Regions from separate parts of the Chryseobacterium sp. NRRL B-14798 genome, predicted to be linked through region 3. Evidence: riboswitches for the same ligand, from Rfam matches in the RefSeq annotation. Region 3 holds a riboswitch; each other region holds the start of a gene.
What was found. Region 3 has a riboswitch for cobalamin ahead of AB1278_RS07110 (acyl-CoA thioesterase). Riboswitches for the same ligand answer to the same signal wherever they lie in the genome.

Region 1: another riboswitch for cobalamin. It lies ahead of AB1278_RS21865 (TonB-dependent receptor plug domain-containing protein); the one in region 3 lies ahead of AB1278_RS07110 (acyl-CoA thioesterase).
Region 2: another riboswitch for cobalamin. It lies ahead of metE (5-methyltetrahydropteroyltriglutamate--homocysteine S-methyltransferase); the one in region 3 lies ahead of AB1278_RS07110 (acyl-CoA thioesterase).

Annotation. Positions count from the first base shown of each region.
Region 1 is NZ_JBFLUL010000005.1:4,751,951-4,757,866, reverse strand. It holds gene AB1278_RS21880 (MbnP family protein) at 10-840, shown strand; gene AB1278_RS21875 (cytochrome-c peroxidase) at 833-1,882, shown strand; gene AB1278_RS21870 (transporter) at 1,895-2,842, shown strand; cobalamin riboswitch at 2,935-3,119, shown strand; gene AB1278_RS21865 (TonB-dependent receptor plug domain-containing protein) at 3,229-5,262, shown strand; gene AB1278_RS21860 (YncE family protein) at 5,259-5,916, shown strand, end outside.
Region 2 is NZ_JBFLUL010000005.1:3,033,194-3,039,109, reverse strand. It holds gene AB1278_RS14145 (alpha/beta fold hydrolase) at 70-930, shown strand; gene AB1278_RS14140 (VOC family protein) at 983-1,351, shown strand; gene AB1278_RS14135 (hypothetical protein) at 1,452-1,994, shown strand; gene AB1278_RS14130 (Lrp/AsnC family transcriptional regulator) at 2,078-2,539, opposite strand; cobalamin riboswitch at 2,735-2,920, shown strand; gene metE (5-methyltetrahydropteroyltriglutamate--homocysteine S-methyltransferase) at 3,092-5,395, shown strand; gene AB1278_RS14120 (helix-turn-helix domain-containing protein) at 5,542-5,916, opposite strand, start outside.
Region 3 is NZ_JBFLUL010000005.1:1,486,393-1,492,308, reverse strand. It holds gene AB1278_RS07125 (endonuclease MutS2) at 1-1,763, shown strand, start outside; gene AB1278_RS07120 (ATP-binding cassette domain-containing protein) at 2,181-2,843, shown strand; gene AB1278_RS07115 (hypothetical protein) at 2,874-3,674, shown strand; cobalamin riboswitch at 3,709-3,889, shown strand; gene AB1278_RS07110 (acyl-CoA thioesterase) at 4,006-4,389, shown strand; gene AB1278_RS07105 (HD domain-containing protein) at 4,449-5,039, opposite strand; gene AB1278_RS07100 (XAC2610-related protein) at 5,041-5,739, opposite strand.

The DNA.
Region 1 (5,916 bases), 3.3 Mb from region 3:
AAATCAACAATGAAAATTTCTCAATTTTTATCACTATTCTTTATTGCCTTTACTGTATTCTCTTTTACAGCCTGCGGAAGCAGCAGGGATGATGACAACCCACAGGATACTACGCCTGGAAAACTTCAGATCAAATTTGAAAACGGATTTAACAATGTGGGAGATATCGTTCTAAATCAGACGGTTCAGACTTCTGCTAACGGACAGAAACATAACTTTTCTGCTTTGAAATACGTCATCAGTAATATCGCATTGATAGATGAAAACGGAAACGAATTTAAATACAACGAAAATAATCCTGACAAAGGTGCTTTTATCGTAGATCAGGCAGATGCTGTAGCCGGAATTGTTTATCTTAATCTGGATGGCGTTCCGAAAAACAATTATAAAAAAATAAGATTCGGATTGGGTGTCAGCCAGAAAGCATATCTACTGGGACAGGACGGACAGGCTGAATTCTGGACAAAAGCCAAGCAGAAGGGAATGTCCTGGTCATGGGCTGCCGGTTATGTATTTGTAAAACTGGAAGGAAAATATGGTACAGATTCTCCTTCTAAAGAATTCATGAATCACACAGGAAATATGGGAAATACTGCAGCCAACAATACACCGGATCTTTATCGCGAAATTACATTGAATCTTCCAACAACGGCCAGAGTAACAGGACAAATCCGTCCTTCTGTTCATATTCTTGCAGACCTGAACCAATTTCTGAGCGGAGATAAGGCACTGACTCTTACCACATCCAATGATATGCTGATGGGGTCCAACCAGCACCTGGTAGACGTTACCAACAATCTTACAAAAATGTTTAAAGTAGACCATGTTCACAATGATTAATTTTTTTGTTAAAACGATACTGGTTCTGCTTGTATTTGTATTGAGTTGCATTTCATGTTCTGATGAGGTGATTCAGCCATTGGAAAAAGATGAAGCCTACAATCTGGAGTTTCCTTCTTATTTTCCGGAAATGACTTTTGATACATCCATTAATCCGGTGACCAAAAATGGAGTGGAGCTGGGACGAAAATTATTCTATGAAGGCAGGCTTTCAAGAAATAATACCATTTCATGCGGTTTTTGCCATATTCAGGAAAATGCTTTTACTCATCATGGTCATACGGTGAGCCATGGGGTAGACGACAGAATCGGAATCAGGAATGCACCGCCCATCCAGAATATGGCTTTTTTGAAAAGATATATGTGGGACGGAGTGATTCACAATCTGAATGAGCAGCCCATCAGCCCGATTACTGATGTGAATGAAATGGACAGTTCCATACCGGAAGCCATTTCAAAAATAAAAGATGATCAGAAGTATAAAAAACTGTTCAGAGAAGCTTATGGAGACGAAACCATTACCGGCGAAAGAATTTTAAAAGCATTATCACAGTTTATGGCTTCTTTAATTTCTGCAGATTCAAAATATGACCGGTTCAGACAGGGAAAAGAACAGTTGACTTCAATAGAATCCCAGGGAATGACATTATTCAATCAGAAATGTGCTTCCTGTCATAGCGGAGAGCTGTTTACGGATGAGAGTTTCAGAAATACCGGAATGTATTACAATACAGAATTCAAGGATGCAGGTAGATACAGAGTGAGCCTGAATCAGGTAGATTGGATGAAATTCCGTGTTCCGAGTCTGAGAAATGTAGAATATACCGCACCTTATATGCATGACGGAAGGTTTTATACATTAGATGCGGTACTTAATTTCTATTCGGATCAGGTGGAAGATAATGTTAATCTTGATCCACAGCTTAAACAGAATGGTCACATAGGAATTGCTATGAACAGCCAGGAAAAACAATCCATCATTGCGTTCCTGAAAACATTATCGGATAAAAGTTTTATATCCAATCCAAAATTTGCAGAATAATTTATAAAAAACATGAAGAAGATTATATTGATAGTAAGTTTGATCCTGTTGAATCAGTATCAGGCAAAAACCATCAGAGACAGTGCTTATGTTGCTCCCGAAACGCTTAACAGATTCGATTTTGATGATGATTGTGATGCGTGCGGCTGTGCTGCAGGAAATGGATCTTCCGGCTTTGAGTCATTGTTGAATCCACAGTTTGTCGGAATTAAGTACTTCGCCCAGCATTACAAAGCCAAAGAGAACTTATTTGTAAAAGATCTTACCCAGGATCAGTATTTCAATACGTTGCAGCTGTGGGGGAAAATTCCATTGACTAAAAAGCTGAGTGTGTATGCGAGCCTTCCATTTCATTTTCATGAAAAGAAAACGATGCAGGGAGATATTAAAATCAACGGTATAGGAGATCTGAATCTGATGGGGATTTACCAGCTGATGAGCTCTAAAGATAATTTTCATCATCTGAGTGGAGGTTTGGGAGTGAAAATTCCACTTGGCAAGTTTGATGAAAAAGGAGCATCCGGTGTCAACCCAAGCTTTCAGCTGGGAACCGGAAGCTGGGATTATCAGGCGGCTTTGAATTATAAATTTCAGAAAAATAAAGTAGCCGTACTGGTCAATACAGATTACACCATTAAAACAGAGAACAGGAAAAATTACCGTTTTGGAAACCAATGGAACTATGCAGCAACAGGTTTTTATCAGGTTGCAGGAAATGAAAAATCTATATTCTCTGTAAAAACTGGAGTTCAGGGTGAAGTCTACGCTCAGAACAAACAGTTTGATGAGGCACTGCCGAACACTGCAGGAAGTGCTTTGTACGGAAAACTGGGATTTGAAGCCTCTTACAAAAAGCTGAGCCTGGGAAGTGAAATCATGCTTCCCATGTACACTCATCTGGCGGGAGGAGATATTGAAGCTCAATCAAGATTCAATATTTTTCTGAATATTGGAATTTAAAAAGAAACCCTTGTTGAAATCATATTAAAGCTCCTTCGGGAGCTTTAATTGTTTATAAATCATGATTTTAGTTGGGGATTAGGAATAATTATCTATCTTTGCCGGAATTTGGTGAGCCGTAAAAAGCTCTTAAAAGGGAATCCGGTGAAAATCCGGGACAGACCCGCTGCTGTAAGCTCCACACCAAAGTTTTTGAAGAATATATCCACTGTTTTTTAATGGGAAGGATTTCAAAAATGGAGTAAGTCAGAAGACCTGCCAGACAATAATCGTTTGACGCTTTCGTGGAATAAAGCTTAGGACATCAATGATTCTGTGCAGTGACAGCTGTGCTTTGTCGTTGTATTCTTATACCCATTAGCGTCTTCATTACCCTAAATGAGCTAATGGCGGCAAAACTAACTACTTCTGCAATTCATAAAGCTGTTTTCACAATATTAGTGTTAACATCTCAACTTGTGTTTTCCCAAACTAAGAAAAAAGACAGTCTTCAGGAAGAGACCATTAAAGGAATCAATCTTTATAAAAAGAATTTTAAAGAAATCCTTCCGGCACAAACGCTGCAGGGAGAACAGCTGGAAAGACTGAACAGTCATTCCGTTGCAGATGCACTGCGGTATTTTTCAGGCGTTCAGATTAAAGACTACGGCGGATTGGGTGGTTTGAAAACCATTAATATCCGAAGTATGGGAAGCCAGCATGTAGGGGTTTTTTATGATGGAATTCAATTAGGAAATGCTCAAAACGGACTGGTAGATCTGGGAAGGTACTCTTTGGATGATCTGGAAGAAATATCGTTGTATAACGGACAGAAAAGTGAAATTTTTCAGCCAGCAAAGGACTTTGGCTCTTCGGGGTCTATCTATTTACAGCCTAAAACACCCGTATTTAAAGGAAATAGAAAAACCAATTTGGTGATAAGAGCAAAAAGTGCATCTATTGATCTCTTTAATCCTTCATTCCGGTTGGAACAGAAGATTTCAGACAAGGTTTCTGCCAGCTTCAGTGGCGAATTTATGCAGAGTGACGGAATTTACAGATTTCGGTATGCGAAGAAATACCCTGATGGGCAACAGGCCTATGATACCATTGCAAAAAGACAGGACTCAGATATCAAAGCAAAACGTTTTGAAACTTCTCTCAACGGAACTTTAAATAACGGAAGCTGGAATATCCGTGGCTACGGTTATATTTCAAACCGCGGAATGCCGGCACCCATTGTTAACGGGCGCTTTGAAGGAAGAGGAGCGAGACTTTCCGATGAGAATTATTTTGTACAGGCTAATCTGAGAAAAAAACTGTTCCCGAAATTTGAAACACAGCTTAAGGCAAAATTTGCCTACGATTATACCCATTTCATGGACACAGTTCGTTCGCAGTCTATTATTTATACCGATAACACCTATATCCAAAGGGAACTTTATCTTTCCTCTTCCAATATTTACTCAATCACTCCCAATTGGGATGTCAGCCTGAGTGGAGATTTTCAGTACAATAATCTGGACGCGAATCTGGATAACTTTTCTTATCCTACCCGCTACACTACATTGGTAGCATTGGCAACAACCTATCAGTGGAACAGATTCAAAATTATGGGAAGCCTTTTAGGAACCTTTACTTTTGAAGAAGTAAGAAAAAATAAAAGACCGGGAGATGCCAGAGAGTGGACACCTGCGGTGTTTATGAGCTATCAGCCGGAAAAAATTCCGGAGCTTACTCTAAGGGCTTTCTATAAAAGAATTTTCAGACTTCCAACCTTCAATGATTTGTATTATACCAATATCGGAAATACCTACCTGAAACCGGAATTCACCAATCAATATGATGTAGGATTTACTTATCAGAAGAATTATAACAACCGTTTCTTTAAAACATTTTATGCTAAAGTAGACGGTTACTACAATAAAGTACAGGATAAAATTGTGGCAGCTCCGAACGGAAGCATGTTCCGCTGGCTGATGATGAACCTTGGATTGGTTGAAATCATTGGTGCAGATGTGAATGTGCAGACAGAACTTCAATGGGGAAAAGTTACTCTTAGACCGTTGCTTTCCTACACTTATCAAAGTGCAAGAGACATGAGTGATCCTGAAGATACTTTTTACCGCAATCAGATCCCTTATACCCCATGGCATAGTGGATCTTTCAGTCTTATGGCGGATTATAAAGACTGGAGTTTCAATTACAGTGCAATGTACGTAGGAGAAAGATATGACGTGAATCAGGATAACATTCAATACAATTATGTGCAGCCCTGGTATACTCACGATTTGTCTGTTCAGAAAAAATTCAACTGGGCGAATCATCAGTTTAAAATAAGCCTTGAGATGAATAATATTTTCAATCAATACTATGATGTTGTCCTCAATTATCCGATGCCTGGAAGAAACTTTAAACTTATTCTAAACTTCACCCTATGAGAAAACTAAACTTTTATTTTTTATTTCTTGTATTAGCTTTTCTTACTTCATGCCGTACAGATGAAATTATTGTCCGCCAGGAAGTGGTAGAAGGGCTTCCTTCAGAAAATACAGCAATAAAAGGCTTCTATATGCTTAATGAAGGGAATATGGGGAGTAATAAATGTACCCTTGATTTTTTTGATTACACCAAAGGAACCTATTACCGGAATATCTACGCAGAAATCAATCCCAATGTCGTAAAAGAGTTGGGGGATGTAGGAAATGATATCAAAGTTTATGGAAGCAAGCTCTATATCGTAGTCAATGTTTCCAATAAAATTGAAGTGCTGGATGCTAAAACGGCTAAACGTATTACTTCTATTCCATTACAAAACTGCCGATACCTTGCTTTCAAAAACGGAAAAGCTTATGCCAGCAGCTACGCCGGACCTGTAGCGATTAACCCGAAAGCACCGAAGGGGAAAGTAGTGGAAATTGATACGGCTTCTCTTTCCATCCAGCGTGAGGTAGTGGTAGGATATCAGCCCGAAGAAATAGAAATTGTGGGAAATACCTTATTTGTTGCCAATTCCGGAGGATATAAAGCTCCCGATTATGACAATACTGTTTCGGTAATTGATCTGAATACTTTTACCGAACTCAAAAAAATAA
Region 2 (5,916 bases), 1.5 Mb from region 3:
TGACAAGTCCGTTTTCCGATCGGGTTGGTAACTTTGACTTAAAATTAATCCACCAAATCTGATAATATTATGAAAAGTCTATTCAAATTCTCTGCAGTATTGTTCTTTATTATTATCCTTGCCTCCTCTCCGGTATATGGACAAAAAATAAAACCTTCTGAAAGTGGTTATGCACCTGTTAATGGCATCAAAGTTTATTATGAAGTCTATGGCAAAGGAAAGCCTCTTGTACTGTTACATGGCGCTTTCATGACGATTGATTTGAACTGGGGTGAATTGATCCCGGAATTGTCCAAAAACAGAAAAGTAATAGCTCTTGAATTACAGGGACATGGTCACACGCCTTTTTCAGAAAGGAAATTATCACATGCTACTTTAGCCAGTGATGTTACAAAGGTAATGGACTATCTGAAAATAGACAAGGCAGATGTGGCAGGGTACAGCTTTGGAGGTGAAGTGGCCTATAAACTGGCTATTCAAAGTCCGGAAAGACTGAACAAACTGGTTATCATTTCATCAACCTATAAAACTAACGGATGGCTGCCCGAAGTAAATAAAGCTCTTGAAGGAATGAAACCTGAACTCTTCACAAACAGCCCTATGCATACTGCCTATAATGCTGTAGCACCTGATAAAACAAAATGGAAACCATTTTTGGAGCAGATGATGGCTTCTGCCGGACAGCCTTTCGACCTGGGTGATGATAATATCTCTAAAATTCCGGTGCCTGTCTTAATCATAGCTGGTGATAATGACGGATTGGATAAAACAGAACTTTCAAAAACCTATAAATTATTGGGAGGTGATGTTTTTGCAGATATGGGCGAATTACCAAAGTCCCAGCTGGCTATCGCTCCCGGACAAACCCATGTAAGCCTGATGATGCAGACGGCAATGATTGTGAATTATCTGAATGTTTTTTTGAAATAATAGAATGCCATCAAAGAATTGAAATCTGTTTATAAAGTTCAAAATCTATACTATGAATACAAAATTTGAGGCAGGAATTAATATTGCTATCAAAATTCCCAAAAATACATACGAAAAAACGGTTGCTTTTTACAGGGATATTTTAAAATTGAAAGTTGAGGAAAAGCCGATAAAAAATCCCACTGTTTCCAGAACCCACGAGGTGAAATTCGGGAATAATATCATATGGCTGGATTGTGTTGATAACTATACCCATTCTGAAACATGGCTCCAGCTTACCGTTCCCGATGTAGAAGCTGCTACACTATATCTGCTGTCAAACGGTGTGGAAACCTGTGACGAAATAGAAGAGCTTCCTGAAAATATGCACTGGATTACCGATCCTGCCGGTACCGTGTTCAATTTACAGGAAAGAAAATAGCCAAAAACAGAAGTGCGATGTAAAAAATTGCTTAAAATAGAGCTTTGCCCAAAATTTTAATATCTTTAGCCATCAAATCATTACAATTTAAAATATTTTTATGCAGACGAGACCATTCCATTTCATTGTCACCATCTTTTTTCTGGTATTAAGTGCAACTGCATTTTCACAGAAAACAGCCGTGTTGGGTTCTTTACTGGACAAAAACTCAGAATTCATATTCCCACAGACTCCGGATAAAATTTCAAAAGCGTTGAACGTAAAAACTGTTTTTTATGAAGATGCCAACGAAGAAAAATATGCAAAATGGCCTATGAAAACAGGACTGGAGCTTTATTGCAGCCTGGGAAAAGACAATAGTATCAATGAGATGTTTTTTGTGACTTCAGACAATAAATCTGTCATTGTGGAAGGACTTCCTTTTGGTCTTGTTCTGAATAAAAGTACATTACAGGACAGTAAAACGAAGTTCGGTAAGTACAATGCCAAAATACAAAAATCGGGAGCAGACAGTGAATTTCCGGGAGGGTCAAAACTGGTTTTTAAAAAAGGGAAACATTATACAACATTGCTTTTCGACAGTAAGAACCTGTTAAAATCAATAGGTTTAACAACAGAACTTACGGATCCGGCTGCCAATTAAGTACTAAAAAACAAAATAATTATAGTATCCGTCATTATTGACGGATTTTTTTATCCTCAGACGGTGTTAACTTTAAAAGAAATCTATATCGTCAGTCCATGGTTGTTTTTTACCTCAGCCATCACAAAAGTACTGTGCGTGCTGCCGATAGAATCTACGGATCCCAGCTTGTTAAATACAAAATCCTGATAATGCTTCATATCCCGCACCTGCACTTTCAGAAGGAAATCAAAATCTCCGGAAATATTGTAACATTCCGCAACTTCTTCAATTTCTAAAATTTCTTTTACAAAATCATACCCCACAGACCGGTCGTGAATTTTAAGTTTGATCTGGCAAAACACCGTAAATCCACGGTTCAGTTTTTCAGCATCAAGAACTGCCGCATATCTTTTAACAAAACCTTCCTGTTCAAGCCTTTTTACCCTTTCGAAAACCGGTGAAGTAGAAAGGTTCACTTCTTTAGCGAGCTCTTTAACGGTAAGTTTGGCGTTTTTCTGGAGGAGCCTGAGCAGCTGTACATCCTTATCATCGAGTTGTTCCACAGAATATTATTCTTTTAAATGATTAAAACAGTCAAATATAAAGAATTATATGCTTTTATTTTTAATTCCTGAAGTTTAATTTGCTTAATTATTTGTTTCCAGTTGTGGTTTTATTCTGTATTACTAATTTTACACAAAATTAAAAACTTTTACTGATAACCTTTGTTAAAGGTAAAAGTACAGTTCTTTACAGATACTTCATCAAACAGGAAAGGTTTTACTTAAGGTAGATTAATAGGGAATCGTGTGCAAATCACGAGCTGTCGCGCAACTGTAAGTAACCCACCAAAAGTTTCTGTCCTTGCAGATCCACTGCCAAAAGCGGGAAGGATGACGGAAACTGTTACAAGTCAGGAGACCTGCCTTTACTGAATTGACAATGCTTTCGCGGGCTGAAGCTTTGGGTCATACAGATGGTATATCAAATTTTGTATTTTCTTCTGAAGGGAAATACATTGTCTGCTATGTCACTATTTTCCTGAAACTTTTTCCGCAACATAACGAAGCATTGTAAAGGACTTCCCAATAAGTTTAATTAAAAAGTTTAAAAAAATGCAAACTCACATTCTTGGCTATCCGCGTATTGGTAGCAAAAGAGAACTCAAAAAAGCCTGCGAGCAGTACTGGTCAGGTAAAATCCTTTTGGAAGAACTTCTGAACACCGGAAGAACTCTCTGCAGTCAAAACTGGAATATCCAGAAAGAAGCAGGGATAGATCTTATCCCGTGTAATGATTTTTCATACTATGATCAGGTATTGGATATGAGCCTTGTCGTAGGTGCCATTCCAACACGGTACCATGAAGTGGTGCTTAAAAAAAACAATACTGAGCTGGATCTTTATTTTGCCATGGCAAGAGGCTATCAGAAAGATGGATTGGATATCACCGCCATGGAAATGACCAAATGGTTCGATACCAACTATCATTACATCGTTCCGGAATTTTATAAAAATCAACAGTTTAAGCTGAGCTCAGATAAAATTTTCAATGAATTTGCAGGAGCAAAACAAGCTGGAATCAATGCGAAACCGGTTATTATCGGGCTGGTTTCTTATCTGTTATTAGGAAAAGAAAAAGAAGAAGGATTTGATAAACTGGATCTGGCCGGAAGTCTTCTTCCTGTTTATACAGAGATTTTAACCAAACTTCAGGAACAGGGTGCAGAATGGATCCAGTTTGATGAACCTTTCCTGGCATTGGATTTAACAGAGAAAGCCAAAGAAACTTACCGTTATGTGTATGCCGAAATCAGAAAACGTTTCCCGAAACTGAAATTTATTGTGGCTTCCTATTTTGACGGGTTAAAAGACAATACTTCACTTGCCGTTTCACTTCCCGTCAATACATTGCATGTTGATCTGGTTAGAAATCCTGAGCAGCTGGATAATATTCTGAATAGCATTCCTGAAAGTGTAAGCCTTTCATTAGGAGTTGTTGACGGTAGAAATATCTGGAAAAATGATTACGAAAAGTCGCTGTCTTTTATCAGTAAAGCGGTTGAAAAACTAGGATCTGAAAGAATTTTCATTGCACCATCATGTTCATTGCTTCATTCACCCTGTGACCTGGATTTTGAAACCAATCTTAACCCGGAAATTAAGAACTGGCTGGCTTTTGCTAAACAAAAAGTAAAAGAAGTAGTAACTCTTAAAGAACTGGCTTCCGGAACGGAAAATGAACAGATTTTTGAAGCATTTGAAGAAAATAAAAAAGCAATTGAGAGTAGAAGAACTTCTTCTCTTATCCATAATAATGAAGTGAAGCAAAGAGCCAATGCTGTTACTGAAAAAGATGCTCAGAGAATAAACACCTTCAAAATCCGTAAAAAAGAGCAACAGGAAATATTGCAGCTTCCTTTGTTCCCCACTACTACGATCGGATCATTCCCGCAAACCACAGAAGTAAGAAGCTGGAGAGCAAAATTTAAAAAAGGAGAACTGACAGCAGAACAATATGATACCTTACTGAAAGAGGAAACGCAGAGAACAATCCGCTGGCAGGAAGACATCGGAATTGATGTATTGGTTCATGGAGAATTTGAGCGAAACGACATGGTGGAATATTTCGGGGAACAGCTGGAAGGATTTGTATTCACTAAAAACGGTTGGGTACAAAGCTACGGAAGCCGTTGTGTAAAACCCCCTGTGATCTTCGGTGATGTTTCCCGCCCGACTCCGATGACGGTGTACTGGTCTCAATATGCCCAATCTCAGACTGAAAAATGGGTAAAAGGAATGTTGACAGGTCCGGTTACGATTTTACAGTGGTCTTTTGTACGTGATGATCAGCCTCGTTCAGAAACGTGTAAGCAGATTGCTTTGGCAATCCGTGATGAGGTAGTGGACCTGGAAAAAGCAGGAATCAGAATTATTCAGATTGATGAACCTGCGATCAGAGAAGGACTACCATTAAGAAAAACAGACTGGCAGAATTATCTGAAATGGGCAGTGGAAGCTTTCAGAATTTCAGCAAGCGGAGTGGAAGATGCTACCCAAATTCACACTCACATGTGTTATTCTGAGTTCAATGATATTATTGAAAACATTGCCGATATGGATGCAGATGTCATTACCATAGAATGTTCACGTTCTCAGATGGAGCTGCTGAATGCTTTCGCCGATTTCAAATATCCGAATGAAATTGGTCCTGGAGTATACGATATTCACTCACCAAGAGTTCCGTCAAAAGAAGAAATGATTGAATTGTTGAGAAAGGCTCAGAATGTCATTCCTGCCAATCAGCTTTGGGTAAATCCTGATTGCGGACTGAAGACAAGACACTGGGAAGAAACCGAAAAAGCTTTAATTGCAATGGTGGCTGCTGCCAAAGAAGCTTCAGTAGAATATGCACTTTAGAAAACTTTTACAATAATTAGATTCAATAATTCAGATCGTGTTATGATTTTCATGGCACGATCTGTTATTTTTAAACTATTAAAATTTTTGAAGAATAAAGTAGTTGAAAATCGTTCTGATAGGATCTTAATGGTTCAAAATCTAAGTTATTTTGCCTGTAAAGCACTTGGCGGATAGCCGAATTGTTTTTTAAAGGCAAATGAGAAATGGGATAAATTTTCAAATCCAAGATCTAAATAAATATCAGAAACGGACTTTCCTTTTTGGCTTAGCAGAAAATGGGCTTCCTTTAATCTTCGAAGCTGAAGCCATTGTCTTGGCGGAATTCCGAATATCTTTTGAAAATCCCTTTTAAATGCAGACAGACTTCTCCCCGTTAAATAAGCAAAACGTTCTACATTGACATTGAAGTGAAAGTTTTTATTCATAAAAGCTTCAATATCTATTTTATAGGGCTCGGAAAAATCAAACAAAATATCCTTAAGACCGGGATCGTAATTCAACAGTAAGAGGAGAGCTTC
Region 3 (5,916 bases):
AAGAGATCATTGAGAAGGTAGATAAGGTTTTTAACCGTTTTGGTGAAGTAAAAAATGAAGCTTCTCCAGCTCTGAAAGGGATAAGAACTGAAATTCAGCTGGCTAAAAAGGCGATTCAGGAAAATTTCAACCGTGCGCTTACCACGTACGGACAGAGTGACTTTCTGGATGACATCCGGGAAACAATTATTGACGACCAAAGGGTTCTGGCAGTAAAGTCAGGATTCAAAAAAAGAGTTGCCGGAAGAACATTAGGAATTTCCAAAACAGGTTCCATCACATATATTCAGCCGGACAGTGTTGTAAAGCACTATTTCAAACTCCGTGAGAATGAAGAGGAAGAGAAAAAAGAAATTGATAAAGTTCTCCGTAAGCTTACAGCTGAACTGGCAGAATTTCAGCCTCAGCTGTGGAGATATCAGGTGTATATTTTTGACCTTGATCTTACGAGAGCTAAAGCGAAATTTGGTGAACTGATTAACGGCGTTCTTCCAAAAATCAATCATCATAAAACGCTGAGATTAAAAGATGCCTATCATCCTCTTTTATGGTTAAGAAACAAAGTAGAGAACAAAACCATTCACCCTCAAACACTTACCTTAACAGAACATAACAGAATCATCTGTATTTCCGGTCCGAATGCCGGTGGAAAGTCAATTACCCTGAAAACGGTAGGATTATTACAGCTGATGATTCAGAGTGGTATTCTGGTTCCGGTTCATCCAAAATCTGAAATGTTTTTCTTTGAGAAAATTATGACGGATATTGGCGATAACCAATCTATTGAAAACCACTTATCCACCTATTCATCAAGATTGAAGAAAATGTCAGGAATCATCCGTGAAGCAGACGCCAATACGCTATTGCTTATTGATGAGTTCGGTACAGGTTCTGATCCGGAGCTTGGTGGTGCCCTGGCAGAAAGTTTCATGGAGTTTTTCTATGATAAAAAGAGTTTTGCCATTATCACAACGCACTATACCAATATTAAACTGGTGATAGAACAGCTTCCCAATGCCCAGAATGCAGCTATGCTCTTCAATGAAGAAACACTGGAGCCGATGTATAAGCTTGAAGTGGGGCAGGCAGGAAGTTCATTTACTTTTGAAGTTGCAGAAAAGAATAAAATTCCAAGATTTATCATCCATTCTGCCAAGAAAAAGGTAGAGCATGATATTGTGAATCTTGATAAGACGATTGTAAAACTGCAGCAGGAAAAATTTGAGGTTGAGAAACTGAAATCCGATCTTGCCGAAAGAAAAGAATCCGTAGAAGATAAACGCGATAACCTTCAGAAACTGAATGACCAGCTTCAGCAGAAACTTTTCAATTTCCAGAAGCTGTATGAAGAGGAACACCGCAGACTTCAGTTCGGAAATAAGATTGAAGCATTCATCGACAGCTATACCAAAGGAAAATCCAGAAAGGATGTGGTAAAAGATTTTGTAAAGCTTCTTGAACAGGAAAAATTCCGAAAACTGGGAACAGATAAGGATGAATCCAAACGCCTGCAGGTTGTCAAGAGAAAAATCACTCAACAGCTGAAAAAAGAAGAAGTAATTGAAAAAATTGCTGAAACCAATGAAAAACTGGAAGAAAAGCGTAAAACCGATCGTGCTGTATGGATGAAAATCGGACAACGTGTCCGTATTACAGGAAGTACCAGTGTCGGAACCATTGAGAAAATTTCCAGAAACAAAGTGATTGTCAATTACGGAACTTTCAAAACCACAATTGACGCAGATGAACTTGAGAGAATTTAATTAATCTATCCGAAGATTTAGTTACGTAAATACAGAGAGAGCACTTTTCGGAGCTCTCTCTTTTTTATTATTTTTTAATGAAGCTTTTCATTCTCTCTTGTATAAAGGTTTTTAATATATTTGAATTCATAAAGTATTGAACATGGCAAGAAACTTTACTATTCTTTGGATCTTTTATAAAAAAATACAGATCCCCGCCTTATTGTTTTCATTACTTATTTCTTGTTTGCTTCCCTTCAGTATTGAAACATTTGGATTAAGTTTTCTTCTGATTTTACCTGTTCTTCATTATTTTATATATGAAGTAAGGCTTAAAAGCGAATATTACTTTTATGCCAATTCAGGCTTTTCAAGGATGTTTCTCTGGACAGGAACAATAGTATCGGGGATTATTGTAAAAATTATAACATTATTTTTATGAGCAGACTGCATGTTGATAGCGTAACCAAATCTTTTAATGAGAGGAAAATTCTGCAGGATATTTATATAGGATGCGAAACAGGACAAATCATAGGCCTGTTGGGCAGAAATGGAAGCGGGAAATCAACCCTGTTAAAAATTATCTTCGGAACTGAATATGGCGATACTCAGTTTATAAAATATGACAACACTATTCTGAAAAGCATTTCCGACAGAAAAAACAGAATTGCTTACTTGCCACAAGATCTTTTTTTACCCAAAAATATAAAAATAAAAAACCTGGTTCCTCTTTTTTGTAATCAAAAGAATACTGAGCTGCTTTTTACATCAGAATTCGTACAGCCTTTCCTTCATGAAAAGCCTAAAAACCTTTCCAAAGGTGAACAGAGAATTATTGAAACTTTGATGATTATTTATTCTGAAGCTGATTTTGTTTTACTGGACGAACCTTTCCATAGTCTTTCTCCGAAAATTTCTGCAGCATTGAAAGCTGCAATCATTGAACAGTCTGCGTATAAGGGATTCATTATTTCTGACCATAATTATCAGGAAGTTCTTGATATTTCACACCAAATATTTCTTTTGCGTGAAGGCTATCTGAAACAAATACAAGATTTAAATGAACTGCAACGGTATAATTATCTTCCGAAAAGCATTTAATTTATATATTTGAGGGATCAAAAAAATTTCATGATGACTTTCATAAACAAAGTATTCTATTTATCTGCATTCAGTATCTTATCTGTTGTCTTTGTAAAAGGACAAACTAAAGTTCCTTTTGGAGTGGTAAAAGCTGAGGAAGGATATGCCAACGTACGTGTACATAAAGACGACTACCGAAAAATTGTTGATAAGATCCGTATGCGCAAAGGTGATGTATTTGTTTATGTAAAACCGGCTCCGGGAGAAACAGAATGGATCTGGATCAAATATCCTGAGAAACAGGATGACGACAAGCCTTTTGTGCGTTATGAAACTCTTGATAAAGAAGGAATGGTGAATAAAGGACGTATTGCTTATGTAGACCAGCTTCCCGCCTATACTCCATCCAAATCCAAAAATGGAAGATCCCTTATTTTTACCGATAATTCCGATCCTAAAATCCCTACCGCCCAAAGAAGCAAAGTAGTCATTGATATTTACCCTTCCAATGCAGGATACCGTAAAAAGGAAAAAGATGCAGATGGAAAAATTCTTACGATTGATAAAGTAAAACCATGGGGAATTGGAAATGACCTTCCTGAGGGAATGACCGAAATCAAATCCATCAGAGTACAGCAGCCCGGAAGAGGATCTGTTTTTGTAAGGGAAGCCATCAAAAACATGTTCCAGCCTACCATGGATTTTGAGAACATCGGGGTAACTTCTCTCGACAATGATAATATTTTCCTTTATATGATCAATGGTTCAGGGGAAAACAGATATACAACACTCTGGACAATTAAGAAGGGAAGAGTAATCAGCCAGATTATTTATCATAATCCGGAATAAATTCATTATTTTTGCATTCGAAAAGTTTTTACGCTTATTCATCACAGAAATTGGTTCTGCATCACTGCAGATTAAAAGGGAACCGTGTGAAAATCACGGACTGTCGCGCAACTGTAAAGTAACTGAAGTCTTTATCAAAGATCCACTGTGCGAGGCATGGGAAGGAGATAAATGATGTTACAAGTCAGGAGACCTGCCTTTTTCTTAAACATGTAACTTTCGCGATTTGAAGTTGTATTGATCTGATGGATTGTTTCAGGAATTCTATAAGTTCCTGTCATTATTCTGTTGTTTTAGTATCATTTCATTTCGCTTTAATTAATAATGATATATGACTACAGAAGAAAGAATTGAAGCATCCGAAACCAGAATCTTTAAAGCGGTTTTCCCAAACACAACCAATCATTACGATACCCTTTTTGGAGGTACTGCCATGCAGCTGATGGACGAAGTAGCTTTTATCACCGCAACCCGTTTTGCCAGAAAAAGAGTGGTAACCGTGAGCAGTGATAAGATCGATTTCAAAAAACCTATTCCTGCCGGAACTATTGTGGAACTGATCGGGAAAGTTTCCTACGTGGGAAAAACCAGTATGAAGGTTAATGTTGAAATTTACACTGAACAGATGTACTCCTATGAAAGAGAAAAAGCTATTGTCGGTGATTTTACTTTTGTAGCCATCGACGAATTCAAGAAACCAATCCAGATACTATAAACAATAAAGCTTCGGGCGGCCTTTGGCCGCCCGAATTCTTTATTATATTTTCATTGACATTATTTCAAAACCTTTTCTGTTTCCAGACTTCTGTTCAATAAAAGTTCAAAAGCCTCTCCCATCTCGTCTGATGCTCTGTTGATTGCATTTTCAAGCATATTCCGGATCTGTCTTTCCGTCACTCCGGCTTCTGTCCAGCTCTTTCCTGTAGTATGGGAATTTAAAATAAACGGCATAATTCTATCGATTCCACAGGCAAAAATAGCATCCGGAGTTTTCTCTTCTTCAAACTCCAGCCACAGGTTAAAAAATTCTGTACGTAAAGGCTCATCCAGAATTCCAAAGATCTTTTGGGCTGAAGCTTTCTCTCTTTCAAACTTTCCGACCATAGCTTTTTCATCAAAAATAAAAGTGTCTCCGGCTTCTATTTCCACAAGATCATGAATGGAAAGCATTCTTATCACCCTTAACAAATCAATATCAGCACGGTTTTTAGCATACGGATAAAGGATCTGGGCAAGAATAATGATCTGCCAGGAATGTTCAGCCGTATTCTCTCTCCGGGAATCGTCTGCATTATAATTTCTTCGTTGTACATTTTTAAGCGCATCTACTGCCAGAATAAAATCTATCTCTTTCTGAATTTTCATCTTACTTTTTATTTCTGTTATATTGATCTGCCGGATATACCTTTGTTCTGGTAATCCATTTATTATTGATCTTTTCTTTCGTTATGACCTTTACCTGATCCTCATTGGTCATATCTTCCTCTTTTTCCAGCACTCTATCCAGTCCTTTGTTCGGAATAACGGCATATTCTGTTGTAAAAATCCTGCAACAACCGGACTTACCGTAGGAAATAAGACGCTTTCGTTTAGCATCTGCTTCAAAAAAATCAAAACCGTTTGAGCCCAGGTCTGTAAGTTCTTCACTTTTTACAAATGCCATTCTTGTAGTATTGAATACATAAACATCATAAGAAGCCGAACTGTAATTTCCCATATTTCCGTTTCTTATCGCTACATCTTCGGTGCCGTCAAAATTAAAATCATCTACAATAATACTACGCTGATCCTTTGAAAGCGGAATCAATTTCCCTCGAACCAGTTTCTGACCCTGCTCCGCATATACAACAAGATCATCAGAAACAAAAGTCTGTACTTTGCTGTTTTTATGGTCAAACAGTTCCACCGTTCCTTTTCCTCCACATCGGTCATCGTAACAGTTTTCTGTCTGAATGACTGCATCATAGTTTTTTGATACATTTTTAATTTCAAACTGATATTGCCCGAAACAGAGCGGCCCCAAAAGAAATGTTAATAAGTGCCTGTACTTATTTAAAATATTCATGGTAATAGGAATGATTTGGGTGTTTTTTTATTTCTAACAAAAGTACGAATCATAATACCGATCTCAAAATCCATGTCTTATTATCTGCCAGAATTTCCCTTTCTATAAAACAGTATTCACAGATAAGAAGCTTTCTCCCGCTATCCGCTCATACTCCTCGCGCCTTTCTTATATCAG